3 regions of the Pseudarthrobacter woesei genome follow, and region 1 is predicted to be linked to each of the others. Evidence: riboswitches for the same ligand, from Rfam matches in the RefSeq annotation. Region 1 holds a riboswitch; each other region holds the start of a gene.
What was found. Region 1 has a riboswitch for thiamine pyrophosphate ahead of thiO (glycine oxidase ThiO). Riboswitches for the same ligand answer to the same signal wherever they lie in the genome.
Positions count from the first base shown of each region.

Region 2: another riboswitch for thiamine pyrophosphate. It lies ahead of ACZYZE_RS11050 (ECF transporter S component); the one in region 1 lies ahead of thiO (glycine oxidase ThiO).
Region 3: another riboswitch for thiamine pyrophosphate. It lies ahead of thiC (phosphomethylpyrimidine synthase ThiC); the one in region 1 lies ahead of thiO (glycine oxidase ThiO).

Region 1 covers NZ_JBVAYU010000020.1:7,561-14,015, reverse strand. The annotation lists gene ACZYZE_RS18105 (RNB domain-containing ribonuclease) at 1-483, opposite strand, end outside; gene ACZYZE_RS18100 (ferritin-like fold-containing protein) at 525-1,196, shown strand; gene thiE (thiamine phosphate synthase) at 1,230-1,937, opposite strand; TPP riboswitch at 1,964-2,097, shown strand; gene thiO (glycine oxidase ThiO) at 2,091-3,440, shown strand; gene thiS (sulfur carrier protein ThiS) at 3,437-3,673, shown strand; gene ACZYZE_RS18080 (thiazole synthase) at 3,679-4,497, shown strand; gene ACZYZE_RS18075 (4a-hydroxytetrahydrobiopterin dehydratase) at 4,546-5,220, shown strand; gene ACZYZE_RS18070 (cytochrome c-type biogenesis protein) at 5,251-5,553, opposite strand; gene ACZYZE_RS18065 (DUF3107 domain-containing protein) at 5,627-5,851, opposite strand; gene ACZYZE_RS18060 (TetR/AcrR family transcriptional regulator) at 5,912-6,455, opposite strand, start outside.
Region 2 covers NZ_JBVAYU010000006.1:200,882-207,336, reverse strand. The annotation lists gene ACZYZE_RS11070 (MrpF/PhaF family protein) at 1-191, shown strand, start outside; gene mnhG (monovalent cation/H(+) antiporter subunit G) at 181-603, shown strand; gene ACZYZE_RS11060 (DUF4235 domain-containing protein) at 635-898, opposite strand; gene ACZYZE_RS11055 (heme-degrading domain-containing protein) at 936-1,514, opposite strand; TPP riboswitch at 1,686-1,829, shown strand; gene ACZYZE_RS11050 (ECF transporter S component) at 1,897-2,544, shown strand; gene ACZYZE_RS11045 (ABC transporter ATP-binding protein) at 2,567-4,177, shown strand; gene ACZYZE_RS11040 (energy-coupling factor transporter transmembrane component T family protein) at 4,174-4,977, shown strand; gene ACZYZE_RS11035 (UDP-N-acetylglucosamine 1-carboxyvinyltransferase) at 5,074-6,455, shown strand, end outside.
Region 3 covers NZ_JBVAYU010000003.1:387,600-394,054, forward strand. The annotation lists gene ACZYZE_RS07175 (alpha/beta fold hydrolase) at 1-321, shown strand, start outside; gene thiC (phosphomethylpyrimidine synthase ThiC) at 318-2,153, opposite strand; TPP riboswitch at 2,148-2,255, opposite strand; gene ACZYZE_RS07185 (amidohydrolase family protein) at 2,331-3,434, shown strand; gene ACZYZE_RS07190 (VOC family protein) at 3,517-4,392, shown strand; gene ACZYZE_RS07195 (hypothetical protein) at 5,008-5,445, shown strand; gene rpsP (30S ribosomal protein S16) at 5,652-6,071, shown strand; gene ACZYZE_RS07205 (RNA-binding protein) at 6,076-6,318, shown strand; gene rimM (ribosome maturation factor RimM) at 6,449-6,455, shown strand, end outside.

The sequences.
Region 1 (6,455 bases):
CAGCACGGCAGCGACCTCGGCGGCGGCATCGAGCTCGAATTCCCATACGAAGGCGGCACACAGCTGACCGGCGAGCAGGCTACCGGCTGCTTCGCTGATGACTTCCGGATGCAGCGGGATCCGGCCGTCCGGGGTGTAGAAGGTCTGGCCGCGGCGGCGGGTTTCGGCGTCGAGCGCCCCGCCGGGCGCCACAAAGGAGGGGACATCGGCGATGGCATAGAACACCTTGTAACCGTCGCCGGAGCGGTCGATGAAGAGGGCCTGGTCCAGATCGGTGGAGGACTCCGGATCGATGGTCACGAACTCGATATGCGTGAAATCCAACTCCGGCAGCTCGTGCCCGGCCACGGCCTCCTTGGCTTCCCGGAGCGCGTCCTTGGGGAAAGGTCCCGGCAGTTCCAGCGTGGTGCGCAGCGTGGTCAAGGCCGCGGCAAGCTGGTTCTCCTGCTGGTGGATGCCGGGGGTCAGGCGATGATGGGACACGAAAATCAGATTAGCCCGAATCCCGCGATTAGTCTTGGATCATGAGCACATCCCCGTCCGATCCTGCCCGCTACAACAGCTTCCTGATGGATCTGCTCGGTGTGATGGCCTACGGCGAGCTTTCGGCCTTCGAGCGGCTGTCCTCCGATGCCCGGTATTCGCCCACCCTGCACGACCGTGCGGTGCTTGCCCGGATCGCCGTGATCGAGTTCCAGCACTACGAACTGGTCAGCGCACGGCTGGAGGAGATGGGTTTTGATGCGGAGGCCGCCATGCTGGCCTTCCAGCCGTCCGTGGACCACTTCCACCAGCGCACCCGCCCGGCAGACTGGTTCGAATCCCTGATGAAGGCCTACGTGATCGACACGGTCTCCGCCGATTTCTACCGTGCCGTGTCGCGCCACGTCGACGACTCGACCCGGGAGCTCGTGGAGCGGATCCAGTCCGACGAAGCGGCCACCGCGGTGCTGCGCGAGCGTCTCAGGGAGGCCCTTGGACATGACCCGCGGCTGGCGTCGCGGCTGGCCCTGTGGGCGCGGCGGCTGCTGGGGGAGGCCCTGACCCAGGCGCAGCGGGTGGGCTCCGAGCACGCGTTCCTCGGCGGCCTGACTGGCGTCGACGAGGAACGGTCAAAGGAGCTGGTCCGCGGGCTGACGGCCGAACTGGCCGCCGGGCACTCGAGCCGGATGAAGCAGCTGGGGTTGACCGGCTGATCCCGATCAGGGCTCTGCCCCGGCAGACCCGGCTCAGGCCTCCGCGGCGTCGAGTGCGGCCAGCAGGGCGCGGGCGGCGTCCGCGGGATCATCGGCCTCGGTGATCGCCCGGACCACGACGATCCGGCGGGCGCCGGCCGCCACCACCTGCTCCACATTGCCCAGGTCGATGCCGCCGATCGCGAACCACGGGACCATGCCGTTGACGGTGCCGTCGGCCCCGTCGCGGACCGTGGACTCGGCCCGGCGGACAGCCTCCGCGGCATACCGCACCAGATCCAGCCCGACGGCGGCGCGCCCCGGCTTGGTGGGCGTGGCCCACACGGGCCCCACGCAGAAATAGTCCAGCCCGCTGCGGCCGGGGGAGGCGGCAATCGCGGCGTCCACTTGTTCGGGGCTGTGGGTGGAGAGTCCGATCGCGGTGCCCGTGCCGAGGATGGTCCGGGCAGCCTCAAGCGGGAGGTCCTTCTGCCCGATGTGGAATACCGGCGCCCCCGAAAGCGACGCAATGTCCGCCCTGTCATTGACCGCCCAGAGGCGGCCGTGACGCTGGGCGGCGTCGTGCAGCACCTCAAGCAGCCCGAGTTCCTCGGCCGCCTCGATGGACTTGTCGCGAAGCTGGATGATGTCGACGCCGCCGGCAAAGGCGGCATCAACGAAGGCTGCAAAGTCTCCGCGGTCCTTGCGGGCGTCGGTGCACAGGTAGAGGCGGGCGGTGGTGTGGACGGCATCCTTGCTCATGCCCCAAGACTAGTTCCTCTAAACTGGGGCCATACCGCGGGAGCCCGCTGCAACCGACCGCCACCGGTGTTCGGCGCCGGAGGGGCTGAGAGGGCGTCAGAGCCGACCGCTTGACCTGATCCGGCTAGTACCGGCGTAGGGAAGGAATCCTCGATGGTCCCACCATCCGCCCCGGCTGCTCCCGGGCTTCACGGCGCTGTTCATGACTCCACGGCCGGGAAATATTACGACGTGGCCGTGATCGGCGGCGGCGTGGTGGGCCACGGCATCGCCTGGGCCGCGAGGCAATCGGGCCGATCCGTCGCCCTGATCGACGACGCCCCCGGCAGCGGCGCCAGCTGGGCCGCCGCGGGCATGCTCGCCCCCGTGAGCGAACTCCACTATCGGGAGGAGGACCTCCTGGAACTTATGCTCGAATCCTCCCGCCTGTGGCCTGGCTTCGCCGCCGGACTCGACGGCAGCCCCGGGGGCCCCCGTCTCCCCGGGGAGACCGGTCCCCCCGGCGAGCCGGGAACGGGCACCGGCTACCTCACGACGTCGACCCTCGTCATCGGGGCCGACGCCGCCGACCGCCGGGCGCTCGCGGACCTGCGGGCGGTGCAGCAGTCGTGCGGCCTGACCGTGGAGCCGCTGACCGTCCGCGGGGCGCGCGGACGCGAACCCCTGCTCAGCCCGGGGATCTCCTGCGCCTTCGACATCCCCGCCGACCATCAGGTGGACCCGCGCCGGCTTCTTGCCCGGATCGCGGCGCTGCTGGCGGCGGGCACCCGGTACTCCGCTGTTCCCCGCCGCGCTGCCGGACTGCTCTGGGAGGGCGACCGCGTCAGCGGAGTCGGCCTGGCCGGCGGCGGGACGGTCCGGGCAGGGGAAACGGTGGTGGCCAACGGGCTGGGCGCCGCCGGGCTGGCCGGACTGCCGTCCGGGCTAAACCTGCCGCTCCGGCCGGTCCACGGCGACATCCTCCGGCTCCGGGTGCCCGCCCACCTGCGGCCGCTGCTGGGATCCACCGTGCGCGGCCTTGTCCGCGGGGTGCCGGTCTACATTGTCCCGCGGGAGGACGGGACGGTGGTGATCGGGGCGACCCAGCGTGAGGACGCTCTCTCCGACGGAGGCCGCGCAGGCGGCGCCGTCTCCGCCGGGGGCGTCTACCAGCTGCTGCGGGACGCGCAGCAGCTGGTCCCCGCCGTCGCCGAACTGGAGCTGCTCGAGGCGACCTCGCGGGCACGGCCCGGAACACCGGACAACGCCCCGCTGCTGGGCCGGGTGCGCGACCGGGCCCCTGGCCGCGACGGGGACGTCGGAGGCCTGATCATCGCCACCGGATTCTTCCGGCACGGCATCCTGCTGACCCCCGCGGCCGCGGAGATCTGCCGGGAGCTGCTGGACGGCACCGCGGACCCGCGCTGGGCGCGCTTCCGGCCCGACCGGTTCCCTGCCCGCTGCCCAAACCCCGGCCCCCATGACACCCGCCCGCACCCGGAGCACAGCAAGGAAACGGCATGAACATCAGACTCAACGGAACAGAGCACACGCTCCCCGACGGCGCCTCCGTCAGCACCCTGGTCAGCAAGGTCACCGGGCGCACGCTGGCCCCGAACGGCCAGTCCGCCGACGGCAGCAAGCTTGGTGTCGCGGTGGCACGCAACGCCGAGGTGGTGCCCCGCAGCCAGTGGCACGGCACCGCGCTCGCCGACGGCGATGACGTCGAGCTGGTCACGGCGGTGCAGGGAGGATGAGCAACATGGAAGCAACCACACGTGCAGCAGCCCCGGTGGTATCCCCGGGCATCAACGATCCGTTGACGGTCGACGGCGTGCAGCTGGGATCGCGGCTGATCATGGGCACCGGCGGGGCGCCGAGCCTGGACGGCCTCGGGGCCGCGCTCCTGGCGTCCGGCACGGAACTGACCACGGTGGCCATGCGCCGCTACTCGCCCGCCGAGGCCGGCTCGCTCTTCCAGCTGCTCGCGGACCAGAACATCCGGGTGCTGCCAAACACCGCGGGCTGCTTTACCGCCAGGGACGCCGTGCTGACCGCCGAGCTGGCACGCGAAGCCCTGGAAACGGACTGGGTGAAGCTGGAGGTGATCGCCGACGAGCACACCCTGCTGCCGGACGCCGTGGAACTGGTGGACGCCACCGAGCAGCTCGTAGGCCGCGGCTTCAAGGTTTTTGCGTACACCAACGACGACCCCGTACTGGCCCTGCGGCTGGAGAACCTCGGCGCCACCGCCGTGATGCCGCTCGGCGCGCCGATCGGCACCGGGTTGGGCATCCTCAACCCGCACAACATTGAGCTGATCGTCTCCCGCGCCTCCGTGCCCGTGGTCCTGGACGCCGGAATCGGGACCGCCTCGGACGCGGCCCTGGCCATGGAGCTTGGCTGTGATGCCGTGCTGCTGGCCACAGCCGTGACCCGGGCGCAGAATCCGGCGCTGATGGGGGAGGCCTTCAAGCATGCGGTGATCGCCGGTAGGCTGGCGAAAAGGGCCGGAAGGATCCCGCGCCGGGAGCACGCGCTGGCATCCTCCGCCATGGAAGGCCGGGCCGAGTTCCTCTAGGGGTTCTCCGGCCGGGCCAGCAAAACCGGACCAGCAGGGGAGCCAGCTATGGCAGCCACGGACGATGTTCTCAGCCGGAGCCGGATCGACGCCGCCCTGGCGGGCCTGCCGGACTGGAGATACCGCCTCGGCGGGCTGATGACGGTCTACAAGGCGCCCACGCCGGCCGTCGCGCTCGAGCTGATCGCCGCCGTCGGACGCTTGGCCGACGAACAAAACCACCACCCGGACCTCGACTGGCGCTACACCAGGGTGTTTCTTCGGTACAGCTCGCACGACGCCGGAGACGAAGTCACGCCGCGGGACGTCGCCGCCGCGGGCGCGGCCAGCGCGGCGGCAGCGGGGCTCGGCGCTGCCGCGGAACCGGGCCTTTACCGGACCGTGGAGGTGGCCATCGATTCTGCGGACCCGGCGGCGATTGCCGAGGTCTGGCGGGTAGCCCTCGGCTACCGCAAGGGCAGGTACGGCGATCTTGTGGACCCGTACGGGCGCGGCCCGGCCCTCTGGTTCCAGGCGACTTCAACGCCCAACGCCAACCGCCTCCACCTCGACGTCCACCGCGGCACGGCCGAGTCCGGGCCTGTGCTGGAAAAGACGGCAGCCACAGGGGCGTTAATGAACCGTGACCACGCACCCGCCTGGGTGGTGGTCACGGATGTACAGGGCAACAGGCTCTGCCTCGCCACCGAGGAGGGCCACGGACCGGACGTGCCATTGGCATAAGACCCCGGCAGCCCCATGGCCGGAGCAGTGCTAGAGCCGCAGGATGGCGGTGAGCCGGGCAGTGTCCTGGCTGGTGCGGTGCCTGCCGAGGTACAGGACCGCCGCCACAGCGGCGCCGGTGCCCAGCACCATCGGCAGGATCCACGGGATCCAGGTCAGCCCCGGCCGGTAGCCAAGCCCGGCCGCCATGAAGATGATCCAGCTGAGCATCCCCACGGTGACGGCGACCCCTGCCGGCACGCTGATGCCGTACTTGGCATGCCGTTTGTCATTGGCCCAGACCACAAAGCCCGCGGCCACGGTCACCATGGCAACCACAATCAGGGAAAGCATTTTTCGGACTCCTAGCGGATCTGTGGACTGGGTCTGGCGGCACTGCTGCGCGGCCGCCGGCCGCGGGCGGGGGCTAGAGAACGCCGAAACCTACGCGGCGCGTTTCCTCGGCGCCGATTTCAACATAGCCCAGGACGTTAGCCGGGATGATGATCTGGCGGCCCTTTTCGTCCGTCAGGCGGAGCTCGGTGCCCTTCGCGATCGCCTCGCCGACAACCTTGGCCACGGCGTCTGCATCCTGAGCCGATTCCAGCACAATTTCGCGGCCGATGTTCTGAATGCCGATCTTTACTTCCACAGCAAGGCCTCCAAGCCAATCAAAGTCGAATAAATATCAAGGGTCATCTCTATTTGTAGCCTAGGACTCCTTGGGGAAGCGGGAGATTCCGCGCCAAGCTAAACGATAGATCAGGTCGCTGGCCACATCGAGGTCAAGGTTCCCGTCCGTTTCCAGCCAATAGCGGGCGCTGACCTGCGCCATGCCGGCGAGTCCGCGGCCCAGAAGCTGGGCCTCCAACGCGGGCAGTTTGGTGTCCTCGGCAATGACCCGGGCAACAGCGTCGGCGAAGGTTTTGTTGAAGGATTCCAGACGGGCGCTGACATCGGGGTCGTTGATCAGGTCCGATTCGAACACGAGGCGGTGGGCCTGGTCGTCGCTGGCGATGAACCGGAAGTAGGCGCGCATAACGGCCTGGACCCGTTCGTCGTTGTCCGAGGTGGAGTCCAGAGCGCCGAGCAGGAGCCCGATGAGCTTGCTCAGGTGGCTGTCCAGCAGGGCCAGGTACAGCTCCCGCTTGGAAGGGAAGTGCTGGTACAGCACGGGCTTGCTGACGTGTGCGGTCTCGGCGATTTCGTCCATGGCGGCACCGTGGTAGCCGTTGGCCACGAAGACTTCCTGGGCG
Region 2 (6,455 bases), on a different contig from region 1:
TGCTGGACCGGGTACTGGCGGCCGACGTGCTGCTCGCCATCCTGGGCGCGGCGCTGTGCATCGACATGGCCGTGAACCGGCACCTGAACAACCTGATGCTGGTGGTGGCCGTGTCCATCATCGGGTTCATCGGATCCGTGACCGTGGCCAGATTCGTGGCCGACCGGCGGGAGCATACCCGTGAATCCTGAATCGTTCCCCGGCGACACCGTGATCGACGCCGTCTCGGCCGTCTTTATGGTGGTCGGAGCGCTGATGTCCCTGGCCGCGGCCGTGGGCCTGCTGCGCTTTCCGGACCTCATGAGCCGGATGCATGCCGCCACCAAGCCGCAGGTGCTCGGACTGTTCCTGCTGCTTTCCTCCGTGGGGCTGCAGATGCGCAGCTGGTGGGTGTGGCCGGTGCTCGTGGTGGCCTGGATCTTCCAGCTGCTGACCGTGCCGGTATCCGCGCACATGGTGGGCCGGGCCGGCTACCGCACCAAACACCTGCACCGCGAACTGCTGAGCAGCGATGAGCTGGAAGCCGTGGTGCAGCACGCGGCGAATACGCGCGGCCTCACGGACGACGGCGACGGCGGCGCCGCGCCTACCGACGAGCGGTGATGGCTAGACGATGCGCCCTAAACCAGGCGCCTTAAACCAGGTCTTGGGACTTGGCGAAGCGGGTGACAGCGCGCTGGGTGCCGCGGTTCGCGAGGACCTGGATGATGGCGCTGACCGAGGCGGAGATCAGCGCGAAGGTCAGGGCCGAGCGCAGGGTGGTGGGAACGTCGTCGTCGTGGCCCTTGGGCGGCTTGTTGCCGGTGGACTTCTCCCAGACGGTGTCGACGAGCTTGGTGCCGACGAAGCCGGCCAGCAGGCTGATGCCGGTGCCGAGCAGTTTGATGAAAATGTTCATTCTTCGCAACTCCTTGCGGGAGGAAACAGGGCTTCCCCTAGCCTAGCGTTCCCGGCCCGGTGCCGGGACCCCAGGCTGGCGGTCCCGTCTGGCCGAGGATTTCCGACAGTGCTTCCACCACCAGCTCATGATCGGCTTTCTGCGGCAAGCCCGAAACCGTGACAGTGGCTATGGCCCCGGTTCCCCGCACATAGATGGGAAAGGCGCCGCCGTGCGCCGCGAACACCTGCTGGTCGAACCAGGCGTTGTCCTCGATCCTCCCGCCGGCAGCCCGCGCCCGAAGACCCACGAGCAGGGACGGGACTTCGTAGCGGACGGCCGTGCGCTGCTTGGCCCTGATCCAGCGTTCGTTGTCCGGGGTGGCACCCTCCAGCGCCGCGTGGAAGAGCACCTGCTCACCTTTGGTGATGTCGATGGCGATGGGGTGCGAGCGTTGCCTGCCGAGTTCGACCAGGAGGAGCCCGAGGTCCAGGGCATCGTCTTTGCTGAACGACTGGAATTGCAGCTCGTCGATTTCGGCCAGGATGCGGCCGATGAGTGCCGCGAGGGATCCGTGCGGCTGGGGTTCCGCGGAGTCCGGGTCGTAGCCGGGGGAAGACTCTGGTGGGTTGGTCATGTGATCCAGCCTCCGATACTTGGCCGTCTTTGGCCAGCCCTGCCGGCTCTGCGAACCGGGGTGTCCGGCCGGGTGGAACCTGCGGCAGCGCGGGCCGCAGGATTGTGACGGCGGGCCACGGAATTCGCGGCGCAGCGGGTGTAAACTAGGCAACGCCCACAAGGGCGATCTTTAATACGACAGGGGAGCGCCGCCGTCGGGCATCACTGGAGAAATCCAGCGGAACCGCAGGTGGGCGCTGAGAGTGCGGACAGCCGCAGACCCTCGAACCTGATCCGGTTAGTACCGGCGCAAGGGAGTCGAGTTCTCAGAGTGCCCGGAGGGGCGGCGGAAGCCGTGACCCGCCGGGACACTCTCCCCTCCTGTTCCTCAGGAGGACGACATGACTGATACATCCGCAAAGCATGGTTCTGCACGGAAGGTACCCACCCGGCCCGGTCACAACTGGCGTGTGGTGGATATTGTGGTGGCCGCGTTGATCGCGGTGGCCGGGGGCGTAATTTTCTGGGCCTGGTCCCAGGGCGCCAACCTCATCTCCGCCCCCGTCAACGCGTTCTACCCGCCGCTGACCGGGCTCTACGCTGGTGGCTGGATGATCCCGGCGGTGCTGGGCATGCTCATCATCCGCAAGCCGGGCGCCGCCCTGTTCTGCGAAGCCGTGGCCGCCACCGGCGAGCTCATTATGGGCTCGCAGTACGGCACCACGGTGCTCATCTCCGGCCTTCTGCAGGGCCTCGGCGCGGAACTGGTGTTCGCCGCGTTCGTTTACAAGAAGTTCAACCTGCCGGTGGCCCTGCTGGCCGGTGCCGGCGCGGGCCTGTTCTGCGGACTGAACGATTCGTTTATGCCCTGGGGCTGGAATATTGCGTACGCCGGCGGCGACAAGCTCGCCTACATCATTTTCACCGCCATCTCCGGCGCCCTGATCGCCGGCGGACTGTCCTGGCTCGCCACCCGCGGGCTGGCCAGGACCGGGGTGCTGAGCTCCTTCGCGTCCCGCAAGGCCGCATCGGAACCCGTCTTCTCCTGATAGCCATAGCCGCACACGACTGATGACATCTGAGACGGCCGGCCGCCCGGCCGCGATCACCGCGCGCGGCTGGGGCTGGCGGCACGCAGGGAGGGCCAAACCTGCCGTCAGCGGCCTGGACCTGGACATCCGGCCGGGCGAACGCGTGCTGCTGCTGGGGCCCTCCGGCGCCGGCAAATCCACGCTGCTCCATGCCCTGGCGGGGGTGCTGGGCGATGGTTCCGCCGGTGACGCCCCGGCGGACACCGGGGACTCGGACGAGACCGGCAGCCTCCTGATCGACGGTGCCCCGCCGCGGGCACAGCGCGGCCGGGCCGGGCTGATGCAGCAGGATCCCGAGACCCAGGTGGTGCTCTCGCGCCTCGGCGACGACGTCGCGTTCGGTGCGGAGAACCTGTCCGTGCCCCCGGCGGAGATCTGGTCCCGGGTAGCGGAAGCACTCGACGACGTCGGGCTGGGCCGGCTGCCGCTCGACCATCCGACGTCGTCTCTCTCCGGCGGCCAGAAGCAGCGACTGGCGCTCGCCGGCATCCTGGCGATGCGCCCCGGGCTGATCCTGCTGGACGAACCCACCGCGAACCTGGACCCCGCCGGCGTCCTGGAAGTCCGCGACGCCGTGGGTCGCTGCCTGGACAAGACCGGCGCAACCCTGGTGGTGGTGGAGCACCGGGTCTCGGTCTGGAAGGGCCTCGTGGACCGGATTGTGGTGCTGCAGCCAGGATCGGCCACCGACGCCGCCGTGCTGATCGACGGTCCGCCGGACCGGGTCCTGGCACAGGCACGGGACATGCTCACAGCTGCGGGCGTCTGGGTGCCGGACTATGTGCCGCAGACCCGGGCACGCACCACGGAAGGTTCCGGCAGCGGCACCTCCGGGGCCGGATCCGCGGGGAATTTGCTGCTCGCCGCCGGGGACCTCGCTGTCTCCCGCGAACGTCCCCGCCGGGCCGGTCTCCGCGGCGGGTTCCGCACCGTCGCGCCGGAACCCGTGCAATCCGGCATCACCGCCCGGATCCGCGCCGGAGAAGCGCTGACCATCACGGGCCCCAACGGCTCGGGGAAGTCCACGTTCGCCCTGACCCTGGCGGGCCTGCTCGCGCCGGTGTCCGGCAAGGTGTCCGCCACACCGGAACTGAGCGCAGGCGCCGGGATCGATCCGTACACGTGGAAGGCGCAACAGCTGATCGCCAGGATCGGCACCGTATTCCAGGAGCCTGAGCACCAGTTCGTCACCGGCCGTGTGCTTGACGAGCTGATGTTCGGGCCCCGGCACCTGGGCCACGGCGAAGATCGGGTGGACGAACTGCTGGAACGACTGCGGCTGACCAAGCTCGTGGACGCCAACCCCTACACCCTCTCCGGCGGCGAAAAACGGCGCCTCTCCGTGGCCACTGTGCTCGCCGCGCACCCGCGGGTGCTCGTCCTGGACGAGCCGACCTTCGGCCAGGACGCCAACACCTGGGCCGAGCTTGCCTCCTTCCTCTCCGAACTTCTCGACGCAGGCACCGCCGTCGTATCCGTGACGCACGATGCGGAATTCACCGAAGTCCTGGGCGGCACCGAGCTCAGCCTCCGTGCCCCGGAGTGCGAAGGACCTGGGCACCGCGAACCGGGGAAGGTGGGCGCGCCATGAGGGAAGAGCAGACGCTGCGCGGAAACCACGCACTCCTGACCCGCGCCAACCCGCTGGCGAAGTTCGCCGCCGTCGTGCTCATCACGATGGTCCTGGCGCTGTCCATCGACTGGGTGTCCGCCTCGGTGGCGCTCACTTTCGAGCTGGCGCTTTTTCCGCTGGCCGGGCTGACCCTCGGCCTGCTCTGGCAGCGCGGCTGGCCGCTGGTCCTGGCGTCGGCCCTGGGCGGGTGGAGCACGACGATCCTGGCGCCGGATTCCGGGGGCATACTGTTCGACGCCGGGATCTGGTCCATCAGCGAGGGATCCCTCGAGCTGGGGCTGGGTTTTATGCTCCGCGGACTGGCGATCGCCCTGCCGGCAGTGCTGCTGATGAGCTGCACCGACCCCACTGACCTCGCCGATGCCCTCGCGCAGAACGCGAAACTTCCGCACCGCTTCGTCCTGGGCACGCTGGCCGCGATGCGGCTCGTGGGGCTCATGGCCGAGGAATGGCAGACCATCGGCATGGCGCGCCGTGCCCGCGGCGTGGGCTCCCGCGGAAATCCGGTGCAGCGGCTCCGGGCCACGCTGGGGCAGAGCTTCGGGCTGCTGGTCCAGGCGGTCCGGCGTGCCTCCCGGCTGGCGGTCACCATGGAGGCACGGGGGTTTGGCGGCTCACAGCGGACGTGGGCGCGGACATCGACCTACAGCATCCTGGACGTGTGGGTGCTGCTGGGCGGGCTGGGTATCGCCGTGGCTTCCGCCGCCGCGGCACTGGGGGCCGGGACCTGGAATATGGTCTTCCTGACGCGGCAGTAGCGGGCAGTATCGCACAGTACGGATATCCCTGTGAGCTTAACGGCATTCCGGCGGCAATCCCCGGGGTGAATAACTCATCCGTGATATTTTCTTGTGATGACTCAACAGACTGCTGAACATGTAGGTGTGCTGCTCCGCGATGCCCGCGGCCAGAAGGGCTGGACCCAGGGACAGCTCGCCGCCGAGCTGGGAACCAGCCAGAGCGCCATCGCCAGAATGGAACAGGGCAAGCAGAACCTGAGCCTGAAAATGATCCAGCGGCTCGAGTCGATCTTCGGCCGCACCATCGTCAAGGTGGGCCGCCCGGCCATGGCCCACCTCCGGGTCGAGGGCGGCCGCAGGCTCTCCGGCGCCGTTGACGTCAACAGCAGCAAGAACGCCGGCGTCGCCCTGCTCTGCGCAAGCCTGATCAACCGCGGCACCACGACGCTGCGCCGGCTGGCCCGGATCGAAGAGGTCAACCGGATCGTGGAGGTGCTGACCAGCATCGGCGTCGAATGCACCTGGCTCAACGCCAGCGATCTGCAGATCCGCCGTCCCGCCGTCCTGGACCTCGGCTCCATGGACGTGGAGGCTGCCCGCCGCACCCGCAGCGTGATCATGCTGCTGGGTCCCCTGCTGGACGAATCCAGCGAATACCGGCTGCCCTACGCGGGCGGTTGCGACCTCGGCACCCGCACCGTGCAGCCGCACATGCAGGCGCTGCGCCAGTTCGGCCTCAGCGTGGACGCCAAGTCCGGCTTCTATGCGGTGCAGGCACCGCCGTCGGACGGGCTCGACCGCTCCTTCGTGCTGGGCGAACGCGGCGACACCGTCACCGAGAACGCCATTATGGCCGCCGCCCACCGCCGCGGCACCACGATCATCCGCAACGCCAGCCCCAACTACATGGTGCAGGACCTGTGCTTCTACCTGCAGATGCTCGGCGTCGAGATCGACGGTGTGGGAACCACCACCCTGAAGATCACCGGCCGGCCTTCGATCGACGTCGACATCGAATACTTCCCGTCCGAGGACCCGATCGAGGCGATGAGCCTCATCACCGCCGGCATTGTGACGAACTCGGAAGTGACCATCCGCCGCGTCCCCATCGAGTTCATGGAAATCGAACTTGCGACGCTGGAGCAGATGGGCCAGCGGCTGGAGGTGTCCGGCGAATACCTGGCCCGCAACGGCCGCACGAGGCTGGTCGACGTCACCACCAGGCCGTCCGAGCTGCGCGCGCCGGAGGACAAGATCCACCCGATGCCGTTCCCCGGCCTGAACATCGACAACCTGCCGTTCTTCGCGGTCATCGCCGCGAATGCCAAGGGCCAGACGATGATCCACGACTGGGTCTATGACAACCGCGCGATCTACCTGACCGAACTGAACAAGCTCGGTGCCCAGGTGCAGCTTCTCGATCCCCACCGGATCTACGTCAACGGACCCACCAAGTGGCGCGCGGCCGAGGTGGGCTGCCCGCCCGCGCTCCGCCC
Region 3 (6,455 bases), on a different contig from region 1:
GCCTTTGCCGTCTCGGATCCCGCACAAGTCCCCGGCACCGCAGGCGCCGCGCCGGCGGACCCGCGCGAAACCCGCCGGCTGCGCCTGCAGGCCCCGCCGTGGGAAGCCCCGCTGCAGATTGTCCCCGGCGTGCCCACCCTGGTCCTGACCGGCGGCTGGGAGCCGCTATACGAAGAGATCGCGGGTTACCTGCGCGAGACCGGCGCCCTGCACCGCACCGCTGCGGGAGGGCACCGGCCCCAGGACTCTGCTGACGGCGACCGCGCCATCCGGTCCTTCATTGCCGGGGTCAGCCGCAGCCAGCACTCACAGGCTTCCTAGACAGCTGCGGGTCCGCCCACGGAAGGCTCCGGCAGATAGACCTTGCCGCCGGATGCCAGGAACTCGGTGCTCTTGGCGCGCATTCCGGCCGCGAGTTCGGCCAGTGCGGCCTGCGAGTCCGCGGAGCCGTACTCGTCCCGGATGTCCTGGCTGATCCGCATCGAACAGAACTTCGGCCCGCACATCGAGCAGAAATGCGCGGTCTTGGCCGGTTCCGCCGGCAGGGTCTCATCGTGGAAGGCCTCGGCCGTGACGGGATCCAGGGACAGCGCGAACTGGTCCCGCCAGCGGAATTCAAAGCGCGCCTTGGACAGGGCATCGTCGCGTTCGTGGGCACCAGGGTGGCCCTTGGCGAGATCGGCGGCATGGGCGGCAATCTTGTACGTGATCACGCCGGTCTTGACGTCGTCCTTGTTCGGCAGCCCGAGGTGTTCCTTGGGCGTCACGTAGCAAAGCATTGCGGTGCCGTAGCGGGCAATCTCCGTCGCCCCGATCGCCGAGGTGATGTGGTCATAGCCGGGCGCGATGTCGGTGACCAGCGGCCCCAGTGTGTAGAACGGGGCGCCCTTGCAGAGATCCTGCTGCCGCTCCACGTTTTCCCGGACGAGGTGGAACGGTACATGCCCCGGGCCCTCCACCATGACCTGCACATCGAACTCCCAGGCCCGCTGCGTGAGCTCGGCAAGGGTGTCCAGCTCGGCGAACTGGGCGGCGTCATTCGCGTCCGCCGTCGCGCCGGGCCGTAGCCCGTCACCGAGGGAGAAGGCGACGTCGTAGCGGGCGAAGATTTCGCACAGCTCATTGAAGTGGGTGTAGAGGAAGTTCTCCTCGTGGTGCGCCAGGCACCAGCCGGCCATGATCGCGCCGCCGCGGGACACGATGCCGGTGACCCGGTTGGCCGTCAGGGGCACATAGCGCAGCAGCACTCCGGCGTGGATAGTCATGTAGTCCACCCCCTGCTCGCATTGTTCGATCACGGTGTCCCGGAAGATTTCCCACGTCAGGGCATTGGCCTCGCCGTTGACCTTCTCCAGCGCCTGGTAGATCGGTACCGTGCCGATGGGCACGGGGGCGTTGCGGATGAGCCATTCCCGCGTGGTGTGGATGTCGTCCCCGGTGGAGAGGTCCATGACGGTGTCCGCGCCCCATTGGGTGGCCCACTGGAGTTTGTCGACTTCCTCCGCGATGGAGCTGGTCACGGCCGAGTTGCCGATGTTGGCGTTGATTTTCACCAGGAAGGCCTTGCCGATGATCATCGGCTCCGATTCGGGGTGGTTGACGTTGTTGGGAATGATGGCGCGCCCCGCCGCCACTTCGGAGCGGACCAGCTCCACGTCGCAGTTCTCGCGCAGGGCCACGAACCGCATCTCCTGGGTAATAAAACCGTCCCGGGCGTAGCGCATCTGCGTCACCGTCCGGCCGTCGACGGCGCGGCGCGGCATCGGCCGTCCGCCCCGCCACTCGGCCGACGCCGCTCCCCGGCGGACAGCGGACTTGCCGTCGTCGAGCAGCTCCCGTTCCCGGCCGGCGTAGGGTGCGGTGTCCGCCCTGGCCTCAATCCACGGGGCGCGGAACGGCTCCAGCCCCCGGACCGGATCGCTGCCCGGACCGGCGGTGCGGTACACCCGGAACGGGGCGTTGGCTGCGCCGCCGGGCGAATCCGCGAGCGCGATTTCGGTCACCGGGACACGGAGGCCGTGTTGGTCATCCGTGGTGAACGCCAGCGAGTGGGACTCAAGCGATTGTGCGGGGGCCGCGGACCGGACGTGGACGGGCAGGTCCTGGAGCCCCTGGTTGTGGGCAGGGCTGTGCTGTGTCAATTGCGTATTCACGGAATACTCACTTCCTTCGCCGGCATTACCCGGGCAGGTTCAACGGTCGCAGGCTGCGTCAGCCCGATCTCAGCCCCTGCAGGGGCACCCGTGTGGTCGTACACGAAGCTACCACAGGGGTCCGGAACGTCTCCGCGTGTGACGGCGCCCGTCAATCCTGGGATTAGGCTCTAAGCCATGATCAGCATCATCGAGTTCAGCGGCCCCATCCTCACCGCCGCGGACCAGGAACGCCGCGGACTCTGGTCCGTGGACGGCCTGCTGACCTTCGACCGTCCGGCCGCCGCGCCGGACGTTGTGCTGAATGGCTGGGTCATTCCCGGGCTCGTGGATGCCCACTGCCACATCGGACTGGGCCCCGGCGGTGATGTCCCGGCAGAGCTGGCCGAACAGCAGGCCATCACGGACCGGAACGCCGGAACCCTGCTCGTGCGCGACGCCGGGGCAGTGCACGACACGCGCTGGCTCCAGCAGCGGCCGGAGCTGCCGCGCATCATCCGCTCGGGCCGGCACATTGCCCGCACCGGGCGCTACCTCCGCGGCTTCGCCGTCGAGGTGGAACCGGACGGCCTCGTGGAGGCGGTGCGCAAGCAGGCCCGCGCCGGCGATGGCTGGGTCAAGCTCGTGGGGGACTGGATCGACCGCGGCGCCGGCGACCTCACCCCCTGTTTCCCCGCCGCCGTGCTCCAGGACGCCGTCCGGGCCGCCCACGATGAAGGTGCCCGGGTGACGGCGCACTGCTTCGCCGAGGACACCCTTGATGACATGCTCGACGCCGGGATCGACTGCATCGAGCACGCGACCGGCCTCCTGCCCCGGCATGTGCCCCGCTTCGTCGAGCAGGGCGTGCCGATCGTCCCCACCCTGATCAACATCGCCACCTTCCCGGACATCGCAGACCAGGCCGGCGCGAAATTCCCCCGCTACGCCGCCCATATGCGTTCACTCTGGGAGCGCCGCGCCGAACGGGTCCTTGAGGCCTTCGAGGCCGGCGTCACCATCTATGCCGGAACGGACGCCGGCAGCGTCATCAGGCACGGGCGGATCGTGGACGAGATCCAGGCACTGCACGACGCCGGCCTGCCTGCCAGTGCCGCTCTCGACGCCGGCGCCTGGGGTGCGCGGGCATGGCTTGGTGCGGACGCCATCAGCGAAGGTGCCGGCGCAGACGTCCTGGTCTGCGCCGAAGACCCGCGCAGCAATCTGGCCACGCTGCACGAGCTCAAGCACATCGTGCTGGGCGGAGAACTGGTCCGCCGGGAACAAACCCCGGTTTATTAGGAATAAATTGAAGCTTCAAGTAATTTAGCTCTATGAAAGGTCATCGAAGGACGGTGGCCGCCACAAGCACCGGAGCGATCACATGACTGCAGAAGCCAGCACCCAGGATCTTCTTCCCGCCGAACTCACCATGGGCACCGTGATGCTCAAGGTCGGCGACATGACGGTCATGACGGACTACTACCAGCGCGCCCTCGGCCTGGACATCGTGGCCGAGCAGGATGGCGGACTCTACCTCGGACGCCGGCTGAAGCCGCTGGTCCACCTCGCCCCGGCGCCGGGGCTCAGCGTCCCGTCCCGCGGCGAGGCCGGCCTCTTCCACACGGCCCTGCTGTTCGAGGATCAGCCCTCCCTGGCCGCGACTGTCGCCACCGCCGCCCGGTACGAGCCCCAGTCCTTCACCGGCAGTGCGGACCACCTCGTGAGCGAGGCCTTCTACTTCAATGATCCCGAAGGTAACGGCATCGAGCTCTACTGGGACCGTCCCCGCGAGGCCTGGGCCTGGGACGGCACGAACGTGGTCATGGACAGCCTGGCCCTCCCGCCGCAGCGCTACCTCGACGAGTTCCTCACCGAGGAATCCGTGACCGGGCAGCGCGAGGCCGAGGCCGGCATCGGACATGTCCACCTGCAGGTCGGCGACGTCGAGTCAGCCCAGGACTTCTACGTCGGAACCCTCGGCTTCGAAAAGACGGCGGGCTGGCACGGCCAGGCGCTGTTCGTCTCGGCCGGCGGCTACCACCACCACATGGCCATGAACGTCTGGAACAGCCGCGGCGCCGGACCCCGCCGGGACACCCTGGGCCTCGGCGAGGTGCTGATCGAAGTACCGGCCGGCGACGACGTCGGCGCCCTTGCTGACCGACTCAAGACCGCAGGGGTCCCCTCGCACCACACCGGAGCCGAACTGCGCTTCGAGGACCCGTGGCGCAACCGGATCCGCGTCGCCGTCCGCTGAGTGTCCGCCATTAACGGCGTGGGAACACGGGAAGGTGGCCAGGATCGTCCCGCAAGCGCAGTCCATCTTCGAGCGCATGGCGTGGCATTGTCCTGGCTGCGAGGGGACGGGTTCCGTGAGGGAGTCCGAGGTCAACATCCCCGGAACGGGCCACATTGATCTCATGGCCACTGGACATGTCCAGCGTTCACAGCCCCCGCGGGACATGCCCCAGGTCCGCCGACGTGGCCCAAGGGACATGTCCAGCGCAGGCGGCCAGCACTGGACATAGCGGCAATATGTCCATTGGTGGCGGTCAGGGGAGGGCATGTCCAGTCCGGGCGAGGCCGGTTGGGGGTGGCCGGGCTGGGCTGGGAGGGGGAGGCTTGGTCGGGCCGGGGGAGGACATGTCCACTTTTGATTGACGCGAGCGCCGGGCACATCCATTTGGCGCCGCCAGCAATGGACATAGCGGCAATATGTCCATTGGTCACGGTCAGGGGAGGGCATGTCCCGTCCGGGCATGTCCGGTCCGGGCGTGGCCGGGCCGGAGCGGCTAGGCTGAAGCGACGCCGAAAACAGCGGACCAGCGCCGCCGAACACACATGCCGCCGAGCACACAAAAGGACGAGCTCCATGGGATTCACCGAAATCTTTGTCTCCACCCACGATGAAGCTCTCAGGCGCGCCGCCGCCCTCGACGGCGGCGGTGCCGCTGCGCCGGGAGCCGTCCGGATCCCTGACATCAGCGATTTCGAAGTCGAGCGCCTCGGCGACCTGGCCGGGACCGCAGTCCATGCCGCCGGCGCCGACTACGAGTTGGCTATGGTGGACGTGGCGAGCGAGTCCCTGCTCGGCGTCCCGCCGGCAATGGTCCGGGCACTCGCCGAGCTCCTCAGCTACGAGACCGAGGGCGAGGGTAACGTCCTGGACGACGTCGCCGAAGGCTGGGCCGCCGAGGAGGACATGCCTTTCGGCGCGGAGCAGGCCGTCTCCTACGTCCGGCAACTCGCCGAGTTGGCTGCCGGCGTCGATCCCGCCACGAGATCCGGGCTGTTCGTCTGGACGTCCTGACGGGCTGTACGGCGGCAAAATGGTGAGGCTTCGGGTGTCAAGTCGAAATCCCCGCGCTGATCTGGCACAATGAACAGGTACTTGATCTGCGTGGCCCCTCTCTCCGCGTCCGGATCTTGTCCTTTTAGAACCCCCTAGTACGGCCCGCCCCACGGGTGCAGAACGCCGGGCTCGACCCCGTTTCAGAAACAGGAGTGACCACAAAAGTGGCCGTAAAGATTCGCCTTAAGCGCTTCGGCAAGATGCGCGCACCGTACTACCGCATCGTCGTCATGGACGCACGCTCCAAGCGTGACGGCCGTGCCATCGAAGAGATCGGCAAGTACCACCCGACCGAAGAGCCCTCATACATCGAGGTCGACACGGACCGTGCCCAGTACTGGCTCGGCGTCGGCGCACAGCCGTCCGAGCAGGTTGCCGCGATCCTCAAGATCACCGGTGACTGGCAGAAGTTCAAGGGTCTCCCGGGCCAGGAGGGGACCTTGAAGACCAAGGCTCCCAAGGTTGCCTTCGTTACCCCGGAAAAGGGTTCCGTGATCATCCCGGAAGCCATCACCAAGAAGGCCAAGAAGGACGACGCAGCCGAGGCCCCCGCCGACGCCGCAGCAGAGACCACCGAGGCTTAGTAAATTGCTGGCAGAAGCGCTCGAACACCTGGTCCGCGGGATCGTTGACAGCCCTGAGGATGTCAAGGTCAGTGCGAAGAACAACCGCCGCGGGGACACCCTCGAAGTGCGCGTTCACGAGGACGACCTCGGACGGGTGATCGGACGCCAGGGCCGCACCGCACGCGCATTGCGCACTGTGGTTGCAGCACTTGCGGATGGCGAGCCGGTCAGGGTCGACGTCGTCGACACCGACCGCCGCCGGTAACGCTTCCAGCAATACTTGTCTTGAGTCCGGCCCCTTCACCAGCTAACGGTGGAGGGGCCGGACTGTTTTCCCCGCACATCCAGCCGGCAACAGACCAGCGCAGAATCACCAACCCCGAACAGAGGAACAGATGCAGC